DNA from 3 places in the Klebsiella sp. I138 genome. Region 3 is predicted to be linked to each of the others. Evidence: predicted binding sites of a transcription regulator. Region 3 holds the regulator's gene; each other region holds the start of a gene.
What was found. Region 3 encodes Fur, which represses iron uptake genes when iron is present. Its sites were predicted from a motif close to ATAATAATGAGAACNACTATCAA; they were not measured.
Positions count from the first base shown of each region.

Region 1: ACMYSK_RS24785 (TonB-dependent receptor domain-containing protein) is a predicted target of Fur. The motif match lies at 2,185-2,207, and genes of this name have one in related genera.
Region 2: ACMYSK_RS22620 (siderophore-interacting protein) is a predicted target of Fur. The motif match lies at 1,806-1,828, and genes of this name have one in related genera.

Region 1 covers NZ_CP180447.1:5,291,278-5,299,064, reverse strand. Annotated here, with positions in the region: gene sitC (iron/manganese ABC transporter permease subunit SitC) at 1-478, shown strand, start outside; gene ACMYSK_RS24800 (metal ABC transporter permease) at 472-1,323, shown strand; gene ACMYSK_RS24795 (nitrous oxide-stimulated promoter family protein) at 1,392-1,736, opposite strand; gene ACMYSK_RS24790 (SelT/SelW/SelH family protein) at 1,811-2,104, opposite strand; gene ACMYSK_RS24785 (TonB-dependent receptor domain-containing protein) at 2,322-4,691, shown strand; gene ACMYSK_RS24780 (hemin-degrading factor) at 4,872-5,903, shown strand; gene ACMYSK_RS24775 (heme/hemin ABC transporter substrate-binding protein) at 5,900-6,718, shown strand; gene ACMYSK_RS24770 (FecCD family ABC transporter permease) at 6,718-7,713, shown strand; gene ACMYSK_RS24765 (heme ABC transporter ATP-binding protein) at 7,706-7,787, shown strand, end outside.
Region 2 covers NZ_CP180447.1:4,826,180-4,833,966, forward strand. Annotated here, with positions in the region: gene ygjG (putrescine aminotransferase) at 1-778, opposite strand, end outside; gene ACMYSK_RS22615 (PadR family transcriptional regulator) at 1,046-1,639, opposite strand; gene ACMYSK_RS22620 (siderophore-interacting protein) at 1,874-2,650, shown strand; gene ACMYSK_RS22625 (glycerone kinase) at 2,760-4,418, opposite strand; gene dhaM (dihydroxyacetone kinase phosphoryl donor subunit DhaM) at 4,509-5,930, opposite strand; gene dhaL (dihydroxyacetone kinase subunit DhaL) at 5,941-6,573, opposite strand; gene dhaK (dihydroxyacetone kinase subunit DhaK) at 6,584-7,654, opposite strand.
Region 3 covers NZ_CP180447.1:2,502,356-2,510,142, forward strand. Annotated here, with positions in the region: gene potE (putrescine-ornithine antiporter) at 1-364, shown strand, start outside; gene pgm (phosphoglucomutase (alpha-D-glucose-1,6-bisphosphate-dependent)) at 478-2,118, opposite strand; gene seqA (replication initiation negative regulator SeqA) at 2,151-2,699, opposite strand; gene ybfF (esterase) at 2,883-3,656, shown strand; gene ybfE (LexA regulated protein) at 3,790-4,083, shown strand; gene fldA (flavodoxin FldA) at 4,233-4,763, shown strand; gene fur (ferric iron uptake transcriptional regulator) at 5,056-5,508, shown strand; gene chiQ (ChiQ/YbfN family lipoprotein) at 5,580-5,912, opposite strand; gene chiP (chitoporin ChiP) at 5,960-7,363, opposite strand.

The sequences.
Region 1 (7,787 bases), 2.7 Mb from region 3:
TATTCTGGCAATAGCCCCGGAAGATATCATTCAGCTGGCGGCCATAGGATTGATTTCAATGGCGATTCTGCTGCTGAAATGGAAAGATCTGATGGTCACCTTTTTCGATGAGAGCCACGCCCGCTCCATGGGTCTGAACACCACCGGGCTCAAGCTGCTGTTCTTCACGCTGCTGGCAGCCTGTACGGTGGCGGCATTGCAAACCGTGGGCGCCTTTCTGGTAATTTGCCTGGTCGTCACCCCCGGAGCGACCGCCTGGCTACTGACCGACCGCTTTCCACGCCTGCTGGCGATTGCCGTCGCCATCGGCAGCCTGACCAGCTTTTTCGGCGCCTGGATAAGTTACTACCTGGATGGCGCAACCGGCGGCATTATCGTCGTGGCGCAGACGTTGCTCTTTCTGGCGACCTTTGTTTTTGCGCCAAAACACGGCCTGTTGGCCAGCCGCCGCCGCGCCAGGGAGGCCTCATGCTGCTGAACACGATCCTCGAACCTTTTCAATTTCCGTTTATGATCAACGCCATGCTGGTGGCGGTCATCGTCGCCGTTCCCTGCGCGCTGCTGTCGGTTTTTCTGGTACTAAAAGGCTGGGCATTGATGGGTGACGCGATGAGTCATGCGGTCTTTCCCGGCGTGGTGGTGGCCTATATTATCGGTATTCCGTTCGCCATTGGCGCCTTTGTTGCCGGGCTGTTCTGCGCTATCGCTACCGGGTATCTCGACGATAACAGCCGCATCAAGCGCGATACGATTATGGGCATTGTCTTTTCCGGGATGTTTGGCGCCGGGCTGGTGTTGTATGTCGCCATTCAATCCGAAGTTCATCTCGACCATATTCTGTTTGGCGATATGCTGGGGATCTCCGCCAGTGATATTGGACAAACGTCGGCGATTGCCCTGCTTATCGCGCTGATTATCGGGCTGAAATGGCGCGATTTTCTGCTGCACGCCTTCGATCCACATCAAGCGAAGGCCAGCGGATTACGCTGCGGCCTGCTGCACTACGGCCTGCTGTGCATGATTGCGCTCACCATCGTGGCAACGCTCAAAGCGGTGGGGATTATTCTGTCAATCTCGCTGCTGATTGCCCCCGGAGCCATTGCGCTGCTGCTGACCAGGCGTTTTATCAACGCGCTGCTGTTGGCTGTAGGAATTGCCGTGGGCTGTTCGTTGGGTGGGGTGTGGCTGTCATTTTACCTGGATAGCGCGCCGGCGCCGACCATCGTGGTGTTGTTTACCGCATTATTCATTATTACGTTTGTCTGTACGTCAGTTCGCGATAATCGAACCCAGACGGTGTCCACAGCGGTCCGGGGCGGCTAACGCCTTCACCGCCTCCGGGGAAAGCGCCGGCTCTGCCCCATCAACCGCGTAAGTCGAGTGAACCGGCGCTATTTTTTAGGCCGGTATTTTTCCGGAAGTTCAGGCACCGGGCGTCGGTCATCAATCAGGTGACGAATCGTCAGAATCGGATGACGCCAGAGCATTCGCGGCCCGGCCCAGCGCATGATCTGCTTCATTTCTTCACGCTTTGCCGGCTGGTAGCAGTGAACCGGACACTGCTTACAAGCCGGTTTCTCTTCACCAAACACGCATTTATCCAGCCGCTTATCGGCATAGGCGTTCAGCGCCTGGTAATGCTCCGCGTCGGCCTGTGCGTCCGGGCAGCGGCGCTGATAAAGCGAAATCATGCTGCGGATAGTCTTTTTTTCCCGGTCGATACGTTGACCCGCCATTGCTCTTCCCCGTCAATAAAGATGCAAAAATAATACACCTTTAAGTCATTTGACGCAGCCGTTTTCCCCTGCCCTCACACCGGTTCAGCGGGCTTATCAACGTGGCCCAGCGACTTCTCCGGGAAGCAGACATCACGTACCCGACGCTTAAGTTCCGCCGCATCCGGGAAGCCTTCATCCTGTTTGCGGTCCCAGATTTGTACGTCATCGACGGTAATGGTGAAGATGCCACCGGTCCCGGGCACCAGCGTGACCGAGCCAATATCGGTACTGAACGTATGCAGCAACTCCTGTGCCATCCAGCTGGCGCGTAGCATCCAGTTGCATTGGGAACAGTAGTTGATGACGATCGCGGCTTTATGACTCATGACTTTCTCACTGTATTTGTAAGGGCAAATTGTAAACAAGTTGCAGATTAAATGAGGAATAAATGATTATTTTGTTGCAAACGATAATACCTATCATTACCATTCGCAATCAATAATCATGGAGAAAAAGAGTCCGCTTAGGGAAGCAACGGGACTCGCCTGCAAATCTGGAAGTAACGCGTGAGCCGATACTAATAATTATCAAGGCGTGGCTACTATGTATAAATCCACTCAATCACCGACCTGGTTTAAGAAAAGCCTGCTGGTGACTTCATTGCTTGCAGCAATCTATCAGACTACCGCCGGGGCAGCAGACACCACCACACCCATCGCCACCAGCGATGCATCATCGGATACTACCGAGCAGATGACCGTCACGGCGCCAGCCCCCGTGCTCAAAGCCGGCAGCGAACACTCGGTCAGCGCGCAGGAGCTGCAGGATAAAGGGGCCAAAGATTTTGGCTCTATCATGCGTTACGAACCGCTGATCGGCGCGACCGGCGCCAGCGGCGGCTCAGGGAACGGCAAAAGCGGCTTCGACCGCGGCGGCTATACCGGTTATAACATTCGCGGCCTGGAAAGCAACCGCGTCGGCATTGACGTCGACGGTATCGCGCAGCCAGATGCAACCGGACGTGGCTACGTTGGCCGGGCCGGCCTGAATACGTTTGGCATCGGTCGTGATTACATCGACCCGTATATGTATGGCAGCGTCGATATCCAGTCCGGCGCAACCTCGACGGAAACGGCCAACGCCTCTATCGGCGGGAATGTCTCCTTCCAGCCGAAATCCGCCGATGACTACCTGCGTCCGGGGAAAACCAGCGCATTCGGCTACCAGAGCGGCTACGACTCTGCTGACCGCAGCTGGCATAACGGTGTGACGGTAGCTGGCGGTGATGAAACCCTGCGCGGTATTTTTGTCTACAGCCGCCGCGACGGTCAGGAAACCGAGAATAACAGCGACACGATTGACGCCTATCCGGCCAACTGGCACTCCGACGCGTTTATGGCCTCCGGCATCTGGCAGCCGAATGATGAACATAAGCTGACCAGCACGCTCGACTACTACCATAAAACCAACCACACCCATTTTGATAGCTGGGATAGCAGCGGCAACAGCATCATTGGCGATGCCAACCAAACCAGCCAGACACGTCGCTGGGGCCTCAGCCTGAAAGATGACTGGACGCCGATGAATGACTACCTCGACAGCATGTCGACCAAAGTCTACTACCAGCATACCGAGGCCCATGACTGGACCTGGATGCCGGACAGCACCACCGGCGCGATGGAAACGGTCAACTCCAACTACGATACCGATACCTGGGGCATTCAGACCGCGCTGGCAAAATCCATCGGCCGCCACGACCTGAGCGCCGGGCTTAACGCCAGCACCACCAAAACCCAGCGCCCGTTCAGCCAGTCGCCGGTTCCGAGTATCTACAGCGAAATCATGCAGCCGGAAGCCGACAGCCGGGGCTACACGCTGGGCGGATTCGTTCAGGATAAGATCAACTTCGATCTCGACAGCCACAACTTTGCTGTGATCCCGGGCGTACGCGTGGTGCATCAATCCACCAAACCGGAGAACCTGGGCGATCTGACCACCAACAGCAGCGTGTTAACGGAGTCCTCCGTCGCCAGCCTGTACGGTAAAAACTCCGATACGCAGGTGCTCCCGTCCTTAACATTCCAGTACGATATCTCTCCACGTACTATGACCTACCTGCAGTATAAGCGCGGCGCCGAGTTCCCGAACGCCAGCCAGCTGTACGGTTCCTGGAACCTCGGTTCCAGCTACGCCGGACGAGCGCAGTATGCGTTGATTGGTAACACCGATCTGAACACGGAAACCAGCGACAACTTCGAATGGGGCTTAAAAGGCGAAGTGGTCGAAGGGATCACGATGCGCACCGCGCTGTTCTACAACAATTACAAGAACTTCATCGCCTATAGCCGCTACACCCGTTCTGGCAATCCGGACCACTTCACCAACGTCCCGTCGAATATCTATACGATTTATCAGGCGGAAAACCGCGATAAGGCTTTTATCTACGGCGGCGAAATCAGTGCCAAATTTAACTTTGGTACCTGGTTTGAAGAGGTTAATGGCCTGAGCGCAACGTTGGCCTACGGCTATAGTGAAGGGAAATCGAAATCCAGCTATCTCGGCGACAAATATATCGACCTCGACAGCGTTGCCCCGATGAAAGCTATCGTGGGCGTAGCCTGGGATGATCCGGCGAAACGTTACGGGACTGCGCTGACCGCGACCTTCGTGAAAGGAAAGCAGGCCAATGCGACCAACCGCGAAAGCTATACCAACACGGGTTCCGCCATTACCGACTCTTCCAGCGAATATATGCGCGTCCCTGGCTACGGCATGCTGGACCTGACGGCCTGGTGGCAAGTCGCGAAAAACGTGCGTCTGAACGGCGGCGTTTACAACATTACCGATCGTCAGTACTGGGATTATCTGAGCAGCCGCAATATTGAGACGTCAACCAATCAGGACGCCTACGATAAAGCGCTGGCGACGATGCCGGGCCGGACCTGGCAACTGGGCGTCAACGTCGATTTCTGATCGCCTGGAAAATAATAAACCCTCTGGATTTCAGTATGCCGTTGGCAGCAGCAGGGCGAGTCCCGATGCGCGGACTCAGGCCCGAAGTGCGCCTCTCCACCGGCATATTGAAAGACGACGGGGATAAACCTGCTCCCTGGCCTCGGCCGGGGATATTCATCGTAGAGAAGGATGTGAATCATGCAAAATAACCAAAACGAACTGTGGCAGCGCTACCAGACCACGAAAGCGCAGGCTTCCGGTAAATATGCCCGCGATATCGCCGCAGAAATGGGTATCAGCGAAGCGGAATTAACCGCCGCTCGCGTTGGCCGCGACGCGGTTCGCCTGCAGGACGACGTACGGGCAATCATCGCCGGGCTGGAAACCGTCGGCGAGACCAAATGCATCTGCCGCAATGAATATGCGGTGCATGAGCAGGTGGGCCAGTTTACTCATCAACATCTCAGCGGCCACGCCGGGCTGGTGCTGAACCCACGCGCGCTCGATCTGCGCCTGTTCCTCAGCCAGTGGGCCAGCGCGTTCCATCTCACTGATAACGGTCGCCAGAGCATTCAGTTCTTCGACCACCACGGCGACGCGCTGTTGAAAGTCTACGTGACCGCTCAGACTGATATGGCCGCGTGGGATGCGCTGATTGCCGGGCAGACACATGCCGACCCGGCACCGCTGGCCATCCGTCCGGTCGATGCTCCCCGCTACGCGGATTCCGCCGACGGCGCGGCGCTGGAAAATGAATGGCGTGCCATGACTGACGTCCATCAGTTCTTCGGGCTGTTGCGAAAATACAACCTCTCCCGCCAGCAGGCTTTCCGCCTGGTCAGCGATGACCTGGCCTGCCGTATCGACAACGATGCCCTGCCGCGCCTGCTGGAAAACATCCGCGAAGAGGGCAATGAGATCATGATTTTTGTTGGCAACCGCGGCTGCGTGCAAATTTTCACCGGCGTCCTGGAAAAGCTGGCCCCGATGCGCGGCTGGCTCAACATCTTCAATACTGCTTTTACCCTGCACCTGCGCGAAGACAGCCTTGATGAAATCTGGGTCACACGTAAGCCGACCTCAGATGGCCACGTCACCAGCGTGGAGCTGTTTGCTCAGGACGGTACGCAAATCGCTCAGCTGTACGGTCAGCGTAGCGAAGGGCACCCGGAACAGGCGACGTGGCGCAGCCAGGTTGACCGCCTGACGACGGAAGGGCAGACCGCATGAAGCGCTGGCTGATGTTGTTTGCCGCCCTTCCGCTGTTTGCCAGCGCCGCTGCCGAACGGATCATTTCTCTCGGCGGCGATGTCACGGAAATCGTCTATGCCCTGGATGCGCAACAGCAGCTGGTCGCCAAAGACAGCACCAGCACCTGGCCTGCCGCCGCCCGTTCGCTGCCGGACGTTGGCTATATACGCCAGCTTAACGCCGAAGGGATCCTGTCATTGCGCCCGACGATCGTTCTGGCGAGCGCGCAGGCCCAGCCCTCGCTGGTTTTGCAAAAGGTGCAGGACAGCCAGGTGAAAGTGGTCAATATCCCGGGTGGTGACGATCTGGCAGCGATTGATAATAAAATCGCCGCGGTCGCCGTCGCACTGGGTAAGCAGGCTGAGGGCGACGCCCTGCGCCACGCCGTCGCCACGCAGATAGCACAGATCCCAACGCAGCCTATCGACAAGCGGGTGCTGTTTATTCTCAGCCACGGGGGAATGAATACCATGGTCGCCGGTAAAAAGACTGCGGCAGATGGCGCCATTCATGCCGCTGGTCTACAGAATGCGATGCAGGAATTCGACCATTACCGCAGTATGTCTCAGGAAGGAGTGGTCGCCAGCCTGCCGGACCTGGTGGTTATTTCCGCTGACGGACTTAAAGGTATGGGCGGCGAAGCCGGGCTATGGAAGCTTCCGGGCCTGGCGCAAACGCCGGCCGGTCGCAATAAGCAGGTGCTGGTGATTGACGATATGGCCCTGCTCGGCTTTGGCCCGCGAACGCCACAGGCGGTTAGCGAGCTGCGGAAAAAAGCGGAGCAGCTTCCCTGATGCGCCCCACCCTTTCTCGCCAGCTGTGGTTAATGACGCTGCTGCTGGTGAGCCTGACGGTATTCGCGACCACCCTCGGCGCAATGCATCTGCCGCTCACCAGTCTGTGGCCACCAGGGGATGACGTGCTGCGTCATATCTGGTTCACCATTCGCCTGCCGCGCGTCCTGCTGGCCCTGCTGGTCGGTGCCGCGCTGGCGCTTTCCGGCTGCGTCATGCAGGGATTGTTCCGCAACCCGCTGGCCGATCCCGGTCTGCTGGGGATCAGCAGCGGCGCGGCGCTGGCGGTGGCCTGCTGGCTGGTCCTGCCGCTGTCGGTTCCGGTGCTGGTGGCGCTGTATGCGCCGATGCTGGCGGCGTTTATCGGTAGTCTGGCGGTAATGATGGTGATTTTTATCCTCAGCAGAGCCGGTGAAAGTTCGCTCTCGCGCCTGCTGCTGGTCGGCATCGCCATTAACGCCCTGTGCGGCGCGCTGGTGGGTATGCTGGCGTGGATCAGCAACGATACCCAGCTGCGCCAGCTTTCGCTGTGGGGTATGGGCAGCCTCGGTCAGGCCGAGTGGTCCACGCTGCTGGTGGCGGCCACCTTAATGATCCCCGCTTCGGCGATCGTCTGGTTGATGGCATCCCGCCTTAATCTGCTCCAGCTCGGTGACGAAGAAGCCCACTACCTGGGAATTAACGTCCGGGCATTACAGCGGCTACTGCTGCTGTGTAGCGCACTGCTGGTGGCCTCTTCGGTGGCGATAAGCGGTGTGATTGGCTTTATCGGCCTGGTGGTTCCGCACCTGATGCGAATGTGGCTGGGACCGGACCACCGCGCCCTGGTGCCAGGTTCACTGCTGGCCGGCGCTATCCTATTGCTGCTGGCCGATACGCTCGCCCGCACCGTCGCAGCTCCTGCGGAAATGCCGGTTGGTCTGCTGACCAGCCTGCTCGGCGCGCCGTGGTTTTTGTGGTTGATTTTCCGCCAGCAGAGGGCAACGTATGGATAATCGTGATACCGCCTATACCGCCACATCGCTCTCCCTGCATCTGGGCAAACGTCGGGTGATCGACGATGTTTCGA
Region 2 (7,787 bases), 2.3 Mb from region 3:
GCTTGCGCACCGCGGGCAGGTAGCCCTGCGGCGGCAGGATCACCCCCCCTTCGCCCTGTATCGGCTCGAGGATCACCGCCGCGACGTCATCACCGGTTTTCTTGCACTCGCTCAGCAGCGTGCGCATGGCGTTGATATCGCCAAACGGTACGTGGCGGAACCCCGGCAGCAGCGGCATAAACGGTTTACGGAAGGTCGACTTGGCGGTGGCAGAAAGTGCGCCCAGGGATTTACCATGGAAAGCGCCGCTGGTCGCGACGAAGGTAAATTTACCACGCGGTGACTGATAGGCTTTGGCGAGCTTCAGCGCCGCTTCGACCGATTCCGTGCCGCTATTACAGAAGAAGCTGTATTTCAGCTTGCCGGGCGTTAACGCGGCCAGCGTTTTCGCCAGCATGGCCCGCAGCGGGTCAAGCAGTTCCTGACTATGAAGAGGTTGTTTAGCGAGCTGATGCTCGACGGCGGAAATCACAACTGGATTACGGTGCCCTACATTAAAAATTCCAAAGCCACCCAGACAATCAACAAACTCTTGTCCCTGAGTGTCGACAAGCGTATTTAACCCTCCCGCTTGCCACTCTACGGCTCCGTAATCCCCGCCAGCGGTGACCGATTTTCGGTACTCTAAAAACCCGGGATTCACATGCTCTTTAAAGTATTCCCTGACCTCCTGGTTAAGTGCTTTCATCTCCTCATGATCAAGCGTTCGCTTCTCAATGAGATTCAGTGCGTGTGCGCTGCAGGCCAGAGCCGATGCGCTGGAAGGTAACCTGTTCAAAGTGAGCTCCTGGGACGGGCGTATCACATGATACTGAAGTAAGTATTGCAGGGATTACGCCACTTCGGCACGGGAGCTGAAAATCGGGATAAACGCAGCGCGAAAGCGCATTTGCGCGAAATTTAATCTCACGGCGATATTTTTGGCATGTTTTACTCCTGAACGGGAAACATGACCTGGTGGGAAGCATTCCGCCGCGTGCTTCGCGGCGGTGCAGATTGCCCAATATGAGGGCACAAAGGGGGCTAAGATATCGCCCCGGAGAGATTAATCGAGCTGGGAAATCTCCATCGCCGCCCGGTCAATGACGGCGACGATCTGTTTCAGCTGGGCTTCGCTGATGGACTGCTGGTTAACTTTTAAATCCAGTACGGCTTTAAAGTTCTCCAGTGCCCGCTTCATTTGCGGGTTTTTGCGCAGCTCACAGCCGACCATTCGCGCCTGTAAACGTTCCTGGATATGGCCAAGATGTTCCAGATTCTCGGCGTGCAGAAGGCTCCCTTCTTCAGTAATGGCGATTTTTTTGCGGCCATTTTCCTCTTCTACGCTGATAAGGCCCTGATCCTGAAGGAGATCAAGAGTTGGATAGATAACGCCCGGGCTTGGACTGTAGTTGCCCTGAGTCAGATTCTCTATCTCTTTAATCAGCTCGTAGCCGTGGCTGGCATTGCGGGTGAGGATATCGAGGATAACCAGACGCAATTCGCCGTGGCCAAAGAAACGCTGACGGCGTCCGCCGCCACCGCCGCCCCTGCGGCCGTGTTCGCCATGTTCGCCGCCTCGACGGCCATGCTCCCCGCGTTCGCCGTGTTCACCGTGGTGCCCACGTGGCCCACGACCGTCTTCATGATGATGTCGCATAGTTTGCTCCTGTATGTTTTGATATATCTAATCTATATCTAAAAAATAATACTTAGCAAGGATGAATCGTAATATTTTTATATCTATATGATTTATAGCGATTTAATTTTCATGTGTGGACTTTATTGCTTTTTATCATGGCTATATCAAAAAAAACTTGCATTCTTTTTTAATGGCAATCATTATCATTTGGGTAAAGTTTAGATATATCTATAAAGTTCACGAAGGCGAATGATGATGATAAAAACGAAAGAACCTCAGTACCCGCAACGCGTTCGTAACGAGCTGCGTTTCCGTGAGTTAACCGTACTGCGCGTTGAGCGCGTCGGCGCCGCATTCCAGCGTATTGTGCTGGGTGGTGACGCGCTGGACGGTTTTGTTTCCCAGGGGTTTGACGATCATACCAAACTCTTTTTCCCGGAAGCCGGCGCCGCGTTTACGCCGCCGCAGGTGACGGAAGAGGGCGTTAACTGGGGCGAGGGCGTTCGCCCGGCAACCCGTGACTACACGCCGCTGTATGATGCTGAACGTCATGAGCTGGCGTATGACTTTTTCATCCACGATGGCGGTATCGCCAGCCGCTGGGCGCTGGCGGCAAACGTTGGTGATAAGCTGGTGATTGGTGGTCCGCGCGGCTCCCTGGTGGTGCCGGAAGATTATGCCTGGCAACTGTATGTCTGTGACGAGTCCGGTATGCCTGCGCTACGCCGTCGTCTTCTGGGCCTTAGCCGTCTGCCGGTGCGCCCGCAGGTCACGGCGTTGGTAACGATCGGCGAGGAGTCGTACAAAGATTATCTGGCGGATCTGCAGGGCTTTAATATTGAGTGGATCGTCGGCCATCATTCGCCCATCGTGGCGGAACGTCTGGCTCAGGTCAGCGTGCCTGCGGAAGATTACTTTATCTGGGTGACCGGTGAAGGCGCAGTGGTGAAATCGCTGCTCGGTCGTTTTGAAAATGACGAGATTGACCCGCAGCTGGTACGTTCCCAGGCCTACTGGCACACTAAATAGTGTGATTCCCGGGCAGTCGCGTCAATGCCTTGCCCGGGATACCGGCCGTTCAGTTCTGGCGCCCGGCTAAGCGTTGCGCCGCCGGGATGTTCAGCCGGTGAGCGCGGGCTTAGCTGCGGCGTTGTTCTGTCAGGGTTTTAAAGACCTGCGCCACCGCGTGGGCACCGGGGTCCATATTACCCAGCAGGCTGTCGCTATTGAGATACGATGCCCGTCCGGCGTTGGCTTTGCTGGCGTGGCAGGTGCGTTCGGCGCCCGCTTGCGCAGCGGCAAAGGCCGCCTGCATATCCATCGGCGCGGCAAGCAGCGACGCCAGCGCTGGCTGCAGCGCATCAATCATGGTGCGATCGCCCTCATCCGCTCCGCCGTAAAACTTCATTTGTGCCAGACCGGCATTTAAGGCCTCCGGGATACCGGCGCCTTGTTCCAGCTTCTGCCCGGCGGCGGTAAAGAAGATAGACATCAGCACGCCGCTCGAACCGCCCATCACCACCGTCAGACGCTCGCCGATCAGGGCGAACAGCGTCGCGAGATTGCCGAGCGGCAGCTGCTGGCGGTGCAGCAGGTCGGCGATATCGCGCGCGCCGGCGGCAAAAGTAGAGCCGGTATCGCCATCGCCGACTTTGGCATCCAGCGCATTCAGGTGCGTCTCCAGGCCAGACAAGGTTCCGGTTATCTGGTCGACATAGCCCGCGACGTCGTGATTGTCAGAAGGCTGAAACGCCACGCGGGTGCTGCGCAGTGAAGAGGGCATCACTTCAATCGTTCGCGGCTGCACCGGCGCCTGCCAGCTGGCTGTTTCAACCGCGGAAAGCAGCGCTTTTTCAATGCTCTCTTCCAGCACGATGGCCGTTATCGAGAAACCTTTCATATCCAGCGCCGTCACCAGTGATGCAGGGCCTATCAGCCAGTCAATTCGCTGATGGAGCGGTGTGTCGGCCAGTTCACGCGTCAGAATCGCCATTTCCGCTACCGACACGCCGCCGAGGTTATTAAGCATGACCGCCAGGCGGCCGGTTTGCGGCAGGGCGGCGGTCAGTTTCTCGACCATCAGACGGACAATCTGCGCGCTGTTCTGGGTGGCGATGACCGAGGCTCCGGGTTCACCATGAATGCCCATGCCCAGTTCAGCCTGGTCAGGATGGTGACGTGGTGCCGTTTCAGCGTCCTGCGGCAGGTGACAGCTGGAGAGCGCGAGGCCGAGGCTACAGGTTTTGTCCGCTGCATAGCGGGCTTCGCGCAGCACGGTGGCCAGGTTATAGCCACATTCGGCAAAATAACCGGCCACTTTATGCACCAGGATGGTTCCGGCGATGCCGCGCGGATGCTTGTTGTCCGGCAGAGAGATATCGTCCCCGACAATAAGCATCTCGACGTTATAGCCCAGACGGCGAGCTTTCTCCGCGGCGAGGCCAAAGTTAAGGCGATCGCCGGTATAGTTTTTAACGATCAGCAGACAGCCCGCTTCACCGGTTACCGCCTGAATCGCGGTCAGGACCGCATCTACGCTCGGGGAGGCAAAAATATCGCCGCAAACCGCAGCGGTGAGCATCCCTTTGCCGACAAAACCGACGTGGGCTGGTTCATGACCGGAGCCACCGCCGGAGATGACCGCGACGTTGCTTTTGTTCAGGTTGCGGCGGACGACCACGCGGATCGCCGGGTCGCTCTCCAGCCGCGCCAGGTTATTCCACGGACTGGCAATAATCGTTCCTTCAATGACATCGTCGACGAGGCGGGCGCGCTGATTAAAAAAGAATTGAGACATAACGGTTCCTGGAGATTGAGCGTAAACAGTATCCCCGGAGGCGGAGCCTCCGGCGTAAAAAATAGGGTACAGAGAATGTCGAACGAAGAGTTACGTGCGGATAACGCGTTTGCCGGCGACATCGAGCGTGAGGGATTCACCGTCGCGTATGTGCTTCAGGGCCTCTCCCTGCTGGCACAGGCAGGCGATGCCGGCTTCGCGGGCGATGATCGCGCCGTGAGAAACCTCGCTTCCTTCCCGCAGGCAAATCCCTTTGACCCACCGGGTGTCCAGCTGCAAGACGGTGGACGGGAAGATATCCTCGGCGATGATAATTGTCGGCTCATGCAGCGCCCTCGATTCCTCGCTGTTGCCTTGCAGATGGCGCAACGTCCGGTGGAGCAGATCGTCGATATCAATAGAACGTGCCTGCAGATAGGGATCGTTTAGCTGGCGGTACTGCTGGCTGAGATCGGTCAGCACCTGAGACCACGCCCATTCCGCATTGCAGCGCTCCTGGCGCACGATGTCACAGGCGGCTTCATAGAGATCAGGGTCGTCGAGCAGCGTGTGGTGACCGGAGAAAATCGCCGCGATATCGGCAGAATAGCGATCCTCCGCCAGGGTAGTCAGCGCATTGAGATCGTCCAGCGTCCGATCGATTGCCTGCTGGAGGCGCCGCTGTTCATTGGCGATATCGGTGCCGTTTTGCCGCTCAGGCCGGGTGTCAGGCAGCAGATAGCGTACTGCTTTCCCTTGAACGCGCGCGGCGGCGGGGCGAGAGACCGCTGGCGTTGCCTCCGGCTGCTCGCCAAAGTTCTCCGCTGCCAGCGCCTGAAATGCCGCCAGCGCCGCCTCGGCATCCGGCCCGCGGGCCAGCAGCCTCAATGTATCGTTGCGGCGTACCTGAAGCAGGGCAATTTGATTAATACTGTCCGGCGAGACGCATTTGCCGCCTTTTTCCAGCACCAGATCGGCATTGAAGCCGGCTAATGCGGCGACCAGACGCGATGCCGGACGAACGTGCAAACCGTTGTGGTTTTTAATGACCACGGAGACGGACTGGCCGCTCAGATCGTCGGCCATTGCCGTGGCCTCGCCAGCGTCTTGTGAGAGCGATGGTAACCCCAGCTGTACGCGCTTAGCTTCCAGGGCGTTCATGGCGTCGGCGATCACTTTATCAATGTCCGATCCGGTAGCGGCGCTGACCGTTGCTGCCAGCGTGCCCTCTACCAGCGGGGCCGCGCACAGGCGAACCTTTGCCGCAATCGCCGGATCGAGAAGATCCAGCGCGGTTTCCGCACTGAGCAGGGCGCTGCCAATATCCATCATCACCAGTACGTGATCGGTATCGGCAACGGATTCAATTGCCTCCATTACCTTGACGGGATCGGTGCCGATCGGATTTTCAGGATCGTCAATGCCGGCGGCGATCGCCAGCTTACAGTCGTCGCCCATTAACATCTGCCGGGCCAGTTCCCCGACACCTTCGCCCAGCCGGGCGCTATGAGAAACAATCACCAGGTTTACCATCGCTTTATCCTTACTCTTTGGCTGCCGCAGCCAGCTCCTGAATCATAAACATCACCGACGTTGCCCCGGGATCCTGATGCCCGATGCTGCGCTCGCCGAGATAGCTGGCGCGACCTTTACGGGCCTGCATGGTGATGGTCGAGCGGGCGGCGTCTTCCGCATGTTTCACTGCGGCATCCAGCGCGTGCTGAACCGACAGGTGCTGTTCGCTGGACTGACGCAGTGACTCAACGACCGGGAGCCAGACATCGCACATGGTTTTGTCACCGGGCTCTGCTTTCCCGCGGTTGACCACGCCGTCCGCCCCTTCGCGCATCATCTGATACAGCTCATCGAGGGTCAGGCTCTGGTGAGCCTGTGTCACCTGGGCTGCGCGGATAAAGAAGGTCCCGAACAGCGGGCCGCTGGCACCGCCGACGTTGGAGAGCAGCGTCATCCCCGTATTTTTGAGGATAAAGCCGATGTCTTTATCGGCAATGGACGGCAGCTTTTCCACCACTTTGCTGAAGCCGCGGTACATATTCAGGCCGTGGTCGGCATCGCCAATCTCTTTATCCAGGCCGGTCAGAAAATCTTTCTCTTTGGTGAAGATATCGCCGCAGCGATAGAGCCAGTTAACGATTTGCGTTCTGTTCAGTGACATGTCGTGCTCCTTAATGGCCCCAGTTCAGCGCCGGGGTATGAACGGGGGCGTCCCATAATGCCAGCGTGTCGTCATCGACTTTCAGCAGCGTGAGGGAGAAGCCCACCATATCGAGCGATGTGCAGTAGCTGCCGATGAGATTGCGTTCGATAGCGATGCCGTACTCCTCGCAGCGAGTGGCCAGGCGGTTGTATACGCCATACAGCTCAGACAGCGGGGTGGCGCCAAGGTTATTGACCAGCGCGATAACGCGGTCGCCCTTCTGTAGCGCCTGTTTACCTTGCGTGACGTCCCGCCAGCTTCCTTTGACGGTATCCCACTCGCGCAGCGTGCGGCTGTAGGTGCCGTTCTCGAGCAGGGTGTCGAACATCTCATCGACGGTACGATCGAGTGAACTGAAGGCGCGGCGGTCGATGCCTGGCTCGCCGTGGATACCAACGCCGAACTCCATCTCATTATCTTGTAATTCGAATGATGGCTGTCCGGCGGCCGGCACGGTACAGGCGCCCAGTGCAACACCAATAGAGTGCCCAAGGTTGTTAAGCCTCCGGCCCAGCTCAGCGCAGGCCTCCAGTGAATCGCCGCGTTCAGCGGCCGCGCCGACCAGTTTTTCAATCAGCACGGTGTTGGCGACGCCACGGCGCCCGGCAGTGTAGAGGCTGTCTTTGACCGCCACGTCGTCATCGATCACCACGGTAGTCACCTTTATGCCGCTTTCGTGCAGCAGTTCGGTGGCGGTTTCGAAGTTGAGAATATCCCCGGTGTAATTTTTGATGAGCAGCAGCACGCCTTCGCCGCCGTCGATATTCATCGCGCATTCGAACATTTTATCCGGCGTCGGTGAGGTGAAAATCTCGCCCGGACAGGCGCCGGCAAGCATGCCTTTGCCGATATAGCCGCAGTGCATCGGCTCATGTCCGCTGCCGCCGCCGGAGAGCAGTGCCACTTTTCCGGCGACCGGCGCATCGGCGCGGGTGACATACACCGGGTCCTGATGCAGCGTTAATTCAGGGTGGGCTCTGGCAAGGCCAAGCAATTGTTCACTCAGTACATCTTCGACACGGTTAATCAGTTTTTTCATTATGTATGCTCCGTCGGAGTGATGCGATGCGGCCTCTCTACGCACGGAGGCGGTCATCGTGTAGGGGTATCGTCTGGCGTGAAGAACCACCCGGCGATGTCATGATTCTGGCTGAGTTAACGGAAAAAAAAAT
Region 3 (7,787 bases):
TGATGCGCCGGTGCAGGGGATGCTGGCTATTGTGATTATACAAAGCGGTTTATCACTGATGACAATCAGCCCGTCTTTGAATAATCAGTTCAACGTGCTGGTTAATCTGGCGGTGGTGACAAATATCATTCCATATATTCTGTCGATGGCCGCGTTGGTCATTATCCAGAAAATGGCGAATGTCGCTCCAGAAAAGGCCAGAATGGCGAATATCGTGGCGTTTATCGGGGCGCTGTATAGCTTCTACGCACTTTACTCCTCCGGAGAAGAAGCGATGTTATACGGCTCTATCGTGACCTTCCTCGGCTGGACATTGTATGGTCTGGTCTCACCGCGCTTTGAGCTGAAGAACAAACACGGCTAAGTCTGGAGGCCTGGCGCCTGCGGCCTGACTTAGTCGTTATAATGGACGCAGAGAATACGCGGATGTAAAAAAGGAGCCTTACGGCTCCTTTCATCATGTCACATTGTTCAGCATTACGCGTTTTTCAGCACTTCACTGACGATTTCTACCGCTTCTTTTTCGATCTGCTTACGATGTTCTTCCCCGAGGAAGCTCTCGCAGTAGATCTTGTAAGCGTCTTCTGTACCTGACGGACGTGCGGCAAACCAGCCGTTGTCGGTCATGACTTTCAGACCGCCAATCGATGCGCCGTTACCCGGTGCAGCGGTCAGACGCGCGGTGATCGGGTCACCGGCCAGCTGGCTGGCGCTGACCATTTCCGGAGAAAGTTTAGACAGCGCGGCTTTCTGGGCAGAAGTCGCCGAAGCCTGCAGACGGTTATAGCTCGGTGCGCCGAAGCGGGCAGCCAGTTCGTCGTAGTGCTCCTGCGGGTTTTTACCGGTGACGGCGGTGATTTCTGCGGCCAGCAGGCACATGATGATACCGTCTTTGTCGGTCGACCACGGAGTGCCGTCAAAACGCAGGAACGATGCGCCCGCGCTCTCTTCGCCGCCAAAACCGAAGCTGCCGTCGAACAGGCCGTCCACAAACCATTTAAAGCCCACCGGCACTTCCACCAGCTTGCGGCCCAGGTCGTTCACCACGCGGTCAATCATCGCGGAGGAGACCAGCGTTTTACCAACCGCCACATCCTGACCCCACTGCGGGCGATGCTGGAACAGGTAGTTAATGGCCACTGCCAGATAGTGGTTCGGGTTCATCAGACCCGCCGGGGTGACAATGCCGTGACGGTCATAATCCGGATCGTTAGCAAAAGCCAGGTCAAACTTATCGCGCAGCGCCAGCAGTCCGGCCATCGCACACTCAGATGAACAGTCCATGCGAATAGCGCCGTCTTTATCAAGGTGCATAAAGCGGAAGGTTTGATCGACGTGATCGTTCACGATAGTCAGGTCGAGTTTGTAGTACTCCGCAATGCGTTTCCAGTATTCGATACCGGAACCACCCAGCGGATCGACGCCGAGCTTCAGGCCAGCTTTCTGAATCGCCGCCATGTCGACGATATCCGCCAGTCCTTCGATAAACGGCTGCACCAGATCCTGCTCTTTAACATGACCGGACGCCAGTGCCGCATCGAGGGAGATACGCTTGACGCCCTGCAGGCCGGAGGCCAGCAGTTCGTTTGCGCGGTTCTCGACTACCTTGGTGACGTTGGTATCAGCCGGGCCACCGTTCGGCGGATTGTACTTGATACCACCATCTTCCGGCGGGTTATGCGACGGCGTGATGACGATACCGTCCGCCAGAGGACCACCTTTTTTGTTGTGCACCAGGATGGCATTGGAAATGGCCGGCGTCGGGGTGAAGCCGTTGTTTTCCTGCACGATAACATCAACGCCGTTTGCTGCCAGGACTTCCAGTACGGAAATAAAGGCCGGTTCGGACAGCGCGTGGGTGTCTTTACCAACGTAGCATGGACCGGTAATACCGTTCTTCGCGCGGTCTTCTGCAATCGCCTGAGCAATCGCCAGAATATGCTGCTCATTAAAGTTATGGCGCCCTGCGCTGCCGCGATGGCCGGAGGTCCCAAACTTCACTGCATGCTCCGCGTTGCCCGCTTCCGGCTTCAGTACATAGTACTGGGCGGTCAGCTGAGCGACGTTAATCAAATCACTCTGTTGTGCAGGCTGCCCCGCACGCTTATCGATTGCCATTGCCTGATCCTTCTGATGCAAGGTGAATAAAACTAGATCGTGCCGCAGACCTTCTCAATTAATTCCGCTGGGAACTGCATCGACTGCATGATGTGTTCAATCATGCTGCACTTACGGCCGGTATTGGTATTGGTGATGACCCACCACGGCGTACCAGGAACCTGTTTTGGTTTGGTCTGGTTACCGCTTTTCAGCAGGATCCGCGAATCTTCAGCAAAGTAGACGCGGGTACGCCCGTGCAGAGACTCGGTGGCCTCAGCAAACGCTTTGTTATCCAGGGAGTAGAGCGTGGTCAGGACCAGCATAAAGCGGTTTACCGCGCGTTTTTGCTCGGCGTATTCATCAGATAACAGCAGCTCGCGCATGGCGCGGACTTTATCTTTCGCCGGATTCACGGGTTTTGCTTCGACGGCAGGCGTCGCTACCGGAGCCGGCGCGGCTTTTACGACCGGAGTGGCAGTCTGGGAAACGGCGGAAAATTTCAGCATGCGCCGTAAAATGTCGGATGCACTCTCGCCAATATGCTGGGTGTGGCTGGCAATATAGCGATAGAGATCATCATCAACTTCAATTGTTTTCATCTTAATCCAGTGCGATATCTTATTCTGAATACAAGTTGTCAGGATTATAAGGACAAATCCTGACCGCGGATAGCGTCAAACCAGGATGGCGGTAAAACTCAGATAGCTCTGGGTCTTGCAGCCGGATGGCAGAATGTCCAACATAATACCCTAACCCGACGAAGCGAAAAAAAGAACTTTGCCATGAAATTAAATAGCCGCACGCAATCTGCACAAAATCCGCACAATAAATCCCCTGTCGTTCTGGTCCATGGTCTGTTTGGCAGTCTCGACAACCTGGGCATCCTCGCTCGTGACCTGGTGAACGACTACGATATTTTGCAGGTTGATATGCGCAACCACGGTCTTTCCCCTCGTTCACCGGAGATGTCCTACGCGGCGATGGCGCAGGATCTGCTCGATACGCTAGACGATCGGCAAATAGAGAAAGCCACTTTTATCGGCCATTCAATGGGCGGTAAAGCGGTCATGGCACTCAGTGCACTGGCCCCAGAACGCATCGATGGCCTGGTAGCCATTGATATTGCCCCGGTGGATTACCACGTGCGCCGTCATGATGAAATTTTCAGCGCCATTAATGCCGTCACCGACGCCGGTGCTACGTCCCGTCAGCAGGCGGCCGCAGTGATGCGAGAACATCTGCAGGAAGAAGGCGTGATTCAGTTCCTGCTGAAATCCTTTGTTGACGGCCAGTGGCGCTTTAACGTCTCGGTGCTGTGGGATCAGTATCCCCATATTGTTGGCTGGCAAACCATTCCCGCGTGGCCACATCCGACGCTGTTCATTCCGGGAGGCAACTCCCCATACGTCACCGATGCGTATCGCGACACCCTGCTCGCTCAGTTCCCGCAGGCGCGGGCGCACGTGATTGCCGGAGCCGGACACTGGGTGCATGCGGAGAAACCCGAAGCCGTCCTGCGCGCCATTCGCCGCTATCTGACCGATTTGCAGGCGTAACTGGCTAAAAACTGCCCGACCGCGCAGCAGAATGCCCGCGGTCGTTGGCGCAGCGGTTCGCCTGATGTATTATGGCGCGCTATCTGTGTCGGCTATAGCCCGGCAACTTGTTTCCCCGAAGTCACTCTGAATCATGGCAAAAGAACAAACGGACCGTACGACATTAGATTTGTTCGCAACCGAGCGTCGCCCGGGTAGACCAAAGACCAATCCGCTTTCGCGCGATGAACAGCTGCGCATAAATAAGCGCAATCAGCTCAAACGCGATAAAGTTCGCGGCCTGAAGCGTGTGGAGTTAAAACTCAACGCGGAGGCAGTTGATGCACTCAATGAGCTGGCGGAAGCTCGCAATATGAACCGCAGTGATTTGATCGAAGAGATGCTGATGAACCAGCTGGCAACCCTACACAGCCTGGGTAAAGCCTGAAAATCCTCAAAAAAACACTTTCATGTAGCAGAGTGTGCAGTCGGGCGTGATTGCTGTTTCCGCGTCCTCCCCTGTTCTGCTATGATTGCCGTTATCTGCGGGCATTACGCCACTACCACATCATTAAGTTTCAAGAGGTTATTTTACTCATGGCAATCATCGGCATCTTTTTTGGCAGCGACACTGGCAACACCGAGAATATTGCAAAAATGATTCAGAAGCAGCTTGGTAAAGATGTTGCTGATGTTCACGACATTGCCAAGAGCAGCAAAGAAGATCTGGAAGCCTACGACATTCTGCTGCTCGGCATCCCGACCTGGTACTACGGTGAAGCCCAGTGCGACTGGGATGACTTCTTCCCGACGCTGGAAGAGGTCGATTTCAACGGTAAACTGGTTGCGCTGTTTGGCTGCGGCGATCAGGAAGACTACGCGGAATACTTCTGTGATGCGCTGGGGACTATCCGTGACATCATTGAACCACGCGGCGCGACTATCGTTGGCCACTGGCCGACTGCGGGCTATCATTTCGAAGCGTCAAAAGGCCTGGCGGACGACGATCACTTCGTCGGTCTGGCTATCGATGAAGACCGTCAGCCGGAACTGACCAACGAACGCGTGAGCAAGTGGGTTAAGCTGGTCTCTGATGAGCTGCATCTCGAAGAAATCAAAAACGCGTAATGATTGAGCGGCGTTACCATAAAGTTTCGCCGCATTAATAGATAAAAGCAATCAAACTAATAGCTACAAGTTTTTAACTTTTAATCACATATCTGTACAATGTCCTCTGATTTAACGAGGTCAGGTGACGCAGTTTGTAGCTGGGACCTCGTTTTTGACAGCATACAAGGCTCGATGCTTGCAGTTTTCATTTCATCATGGCAGTTCTATAATGAGACGCATTACATCGGGTGATTCTCTGTATTACTTCCGCTGATGGAAGTAGATCGTTTAGCAACAGGACAGATTCCGCATGACTGACAACAATACCGCATTAAAGAAGGCTGGCCTGAAAGTCACACTTCCACGATTAAAAATCCTGGAAGTCCTGCAGGAACCGGATAACCATCACGTCAGTGCGGAAGACTTATACAAACGCCTGATCGACATGGGTGAAGAAATTGGTCTCGCTACCGTTTACCGCGTGCTGAACCAGTTTGATGATGCCGGCATTGTTACCCGCCATAACTTCGAAGGCGGTAAATCTGTTTTCGAACTGACCCAGCAGCATCATCACGATCATCTTATTTGCCTCGATTGTGGCAAAGTGATCGAGTTTAGCGATGATTCTATCGAAGCGCGTCAACGCGAAATCGCTAACCGCCACGGCATCCGTCTGACCAACCACAGCCTGTACCTGTACGGTCACTGTGCTGAAGGTGACTGCCGCGAAGATGAACATGCACACGATGCGGTGGTAAAGTAATTCCCCGCAGCGCGAATAGCAAAAAGCCAACCTGACGGTTGGCTTTTTTTATGTCGTTACGGCGTGAAAAATCAGGATTTGGTATTGTTGCTGCGGATCTCTTTCCAGATCTGATCGCAGCGCGCTTTCACCGCCTGGTCATTACCGGTACGGGTGGCCAGAATACACTGCTGGTAATCCAGCACCCGCACGCTTTCCTGATTCGCAAACGTCTGATGCTGTTTATCTTCTTTCAGCACATCCAAAACGCTCTGGCAGGCCTGAACCTTGTCCGGGTTCCCTTCCGCCGTATTAATGCAGGCGCTGTAGGCATCTTTTAATTTTGTATCTTCTTTCGGTGCGGGAGACTGCGTACAGGCTACCAGGCCCGATGCCATAACCGCGATAAGCAGTAGCTTCTTCATAATCGACCTCTCAGGTTTGCGGCAGGTTTACGCCTGCCGCAGCGGCATCAGAAAATAGTGAACGGGGCAATAACCATGAATTTCACGTCACGCTCGTCCTGGAAGATGTTGCCGTAACCACCGCTCCAGCTCGGGATATCGGAGTGGTTGTCGTATTGCGTAAAGTGCAATTTGAACAGCGTTCCTTTTGCCCGGCCATCCTGTACGGTATACATGGCATCCAGGCTATAGGCGGACTCTTCCAGGCGTTTATCCGGATTGTAGTAAGCGTCAGGTGAGGACATTTTGCCCGGCTTAGCATCCCACGCGTAAACGTATGACGCGCCAAACGCCCAGCCCGGCATATTCCAGTTTTTCATGTCATACATCGCGCCGAAGAATACCGCTTTTTCGCCGTTGGCGTTGAAGTCGGAGCGGTTATCCCACCACACATCAAGACGACCGTTAGAAGATGCATAGGTTGGCGTCATGCGCTGCAGGAAGTAGCCCTGCTGGCCTTCAGCTTTCACCCAGGTGCCTTCCAGACGCAGATCGAGGACATCAGCAACCTTGTAACCGAAGGTCAACGCCTGCAGCCAGGCGGTGCCATCATAGATATCGTTCGTGCCGCCATTGCTGACTTTGTCACGCGTACCGTAGAACTGGTAGCTGGTGTTTAACGGCGTACCGGCGATATCAAATTTGTAACTGGCTTTGGCAAAATACTGGTCGATATAGCCTTCAGCCTGACCAAACGCCGCTTCCAGCACGAGGTCATTTTTAAAATCGTATTTGGCGCCCAGGGAGTGCAGATAATCGACTTTGGTTTTCTTGTCGTTCTGGTAGAAATCATCCATCTCAATGTGCCATGGCGCTTTGTATTCGTTCGTCCACATATAGGAGAAACTCAGCGCGCCAGAATCGCCGTAATCAAAGTTGGCCCCGGCTTCAGCACCTTGATAGGTACCCGGCATAAAGCTCCAGTGCGGAGCCAGCAGCGTTTGCCCGGTTGGCTGGATATAACCGGCACGCGCCCATACCGGGCCGTATTTAAATTTCGCCGCAGCCTTATACAGGCTGATCCCGCTCTTATCGCCAGAGTAATCTTCGTCGTAGGCTTTATTTTTTGAGGAGAAGGCAATTTCGTTCGGGTGGCCGCTTTCGCTGCTTTCCGCCATTTCAATCGCGGTAAAGGCAGCAACGTCAATACCAAACATATCAGCGGCATAGCCGGACTGGAAATCCAGGTTGGCGTTCCAGGTTGAATGAGAAAGGTTGGTTTTGTATTTATCGCCGTCGGTTACATCTTTACGGTCACGCTCACGCTGCCAGTAATAGATGCCGCCGGTTAAGGTGGAATCATCAATAAAACCTGCTGCGCTGGCCTGCGGAACAACGATCCAGCTCGACATCGCGGTGACGGCGGCAATAGCCAGCGCCAGCGTACTACGTTTGCCACTAAACGTACGCATGTGCATATCCTCTTTGACGTTTTAAAACGCGGAGCCAAAGGCAAGCCGCGAAAAAATAAATAAGACTGCTAAAAGGTGGAGCGGTAAAATCCGCGTAACCACGATTGATAGACTATTTTTCGTGACGCGAATTATCAATCTCTTTCTCCGATCAAAGCTTAAGATTATGACAAAGCGCACATATTCTATTTCTTTTTGTTACAATCTTAGATGTCATACATTTCACGCGTAACTAATTACTAAATAAAAAGAAAATAACAAATGAAAGCGTTTACAGTCATTTTTGGCACTGGCGGGAGGTATAGCGGACATGGCAGATATGACAAACAGTAAACAAGATTAATTCGCATCGCGAAAATAACGAACATTATTCACGAATGCCAAAATAAAAAAACGCCGCAAATGCGGCGTTTTTTACGCGGAG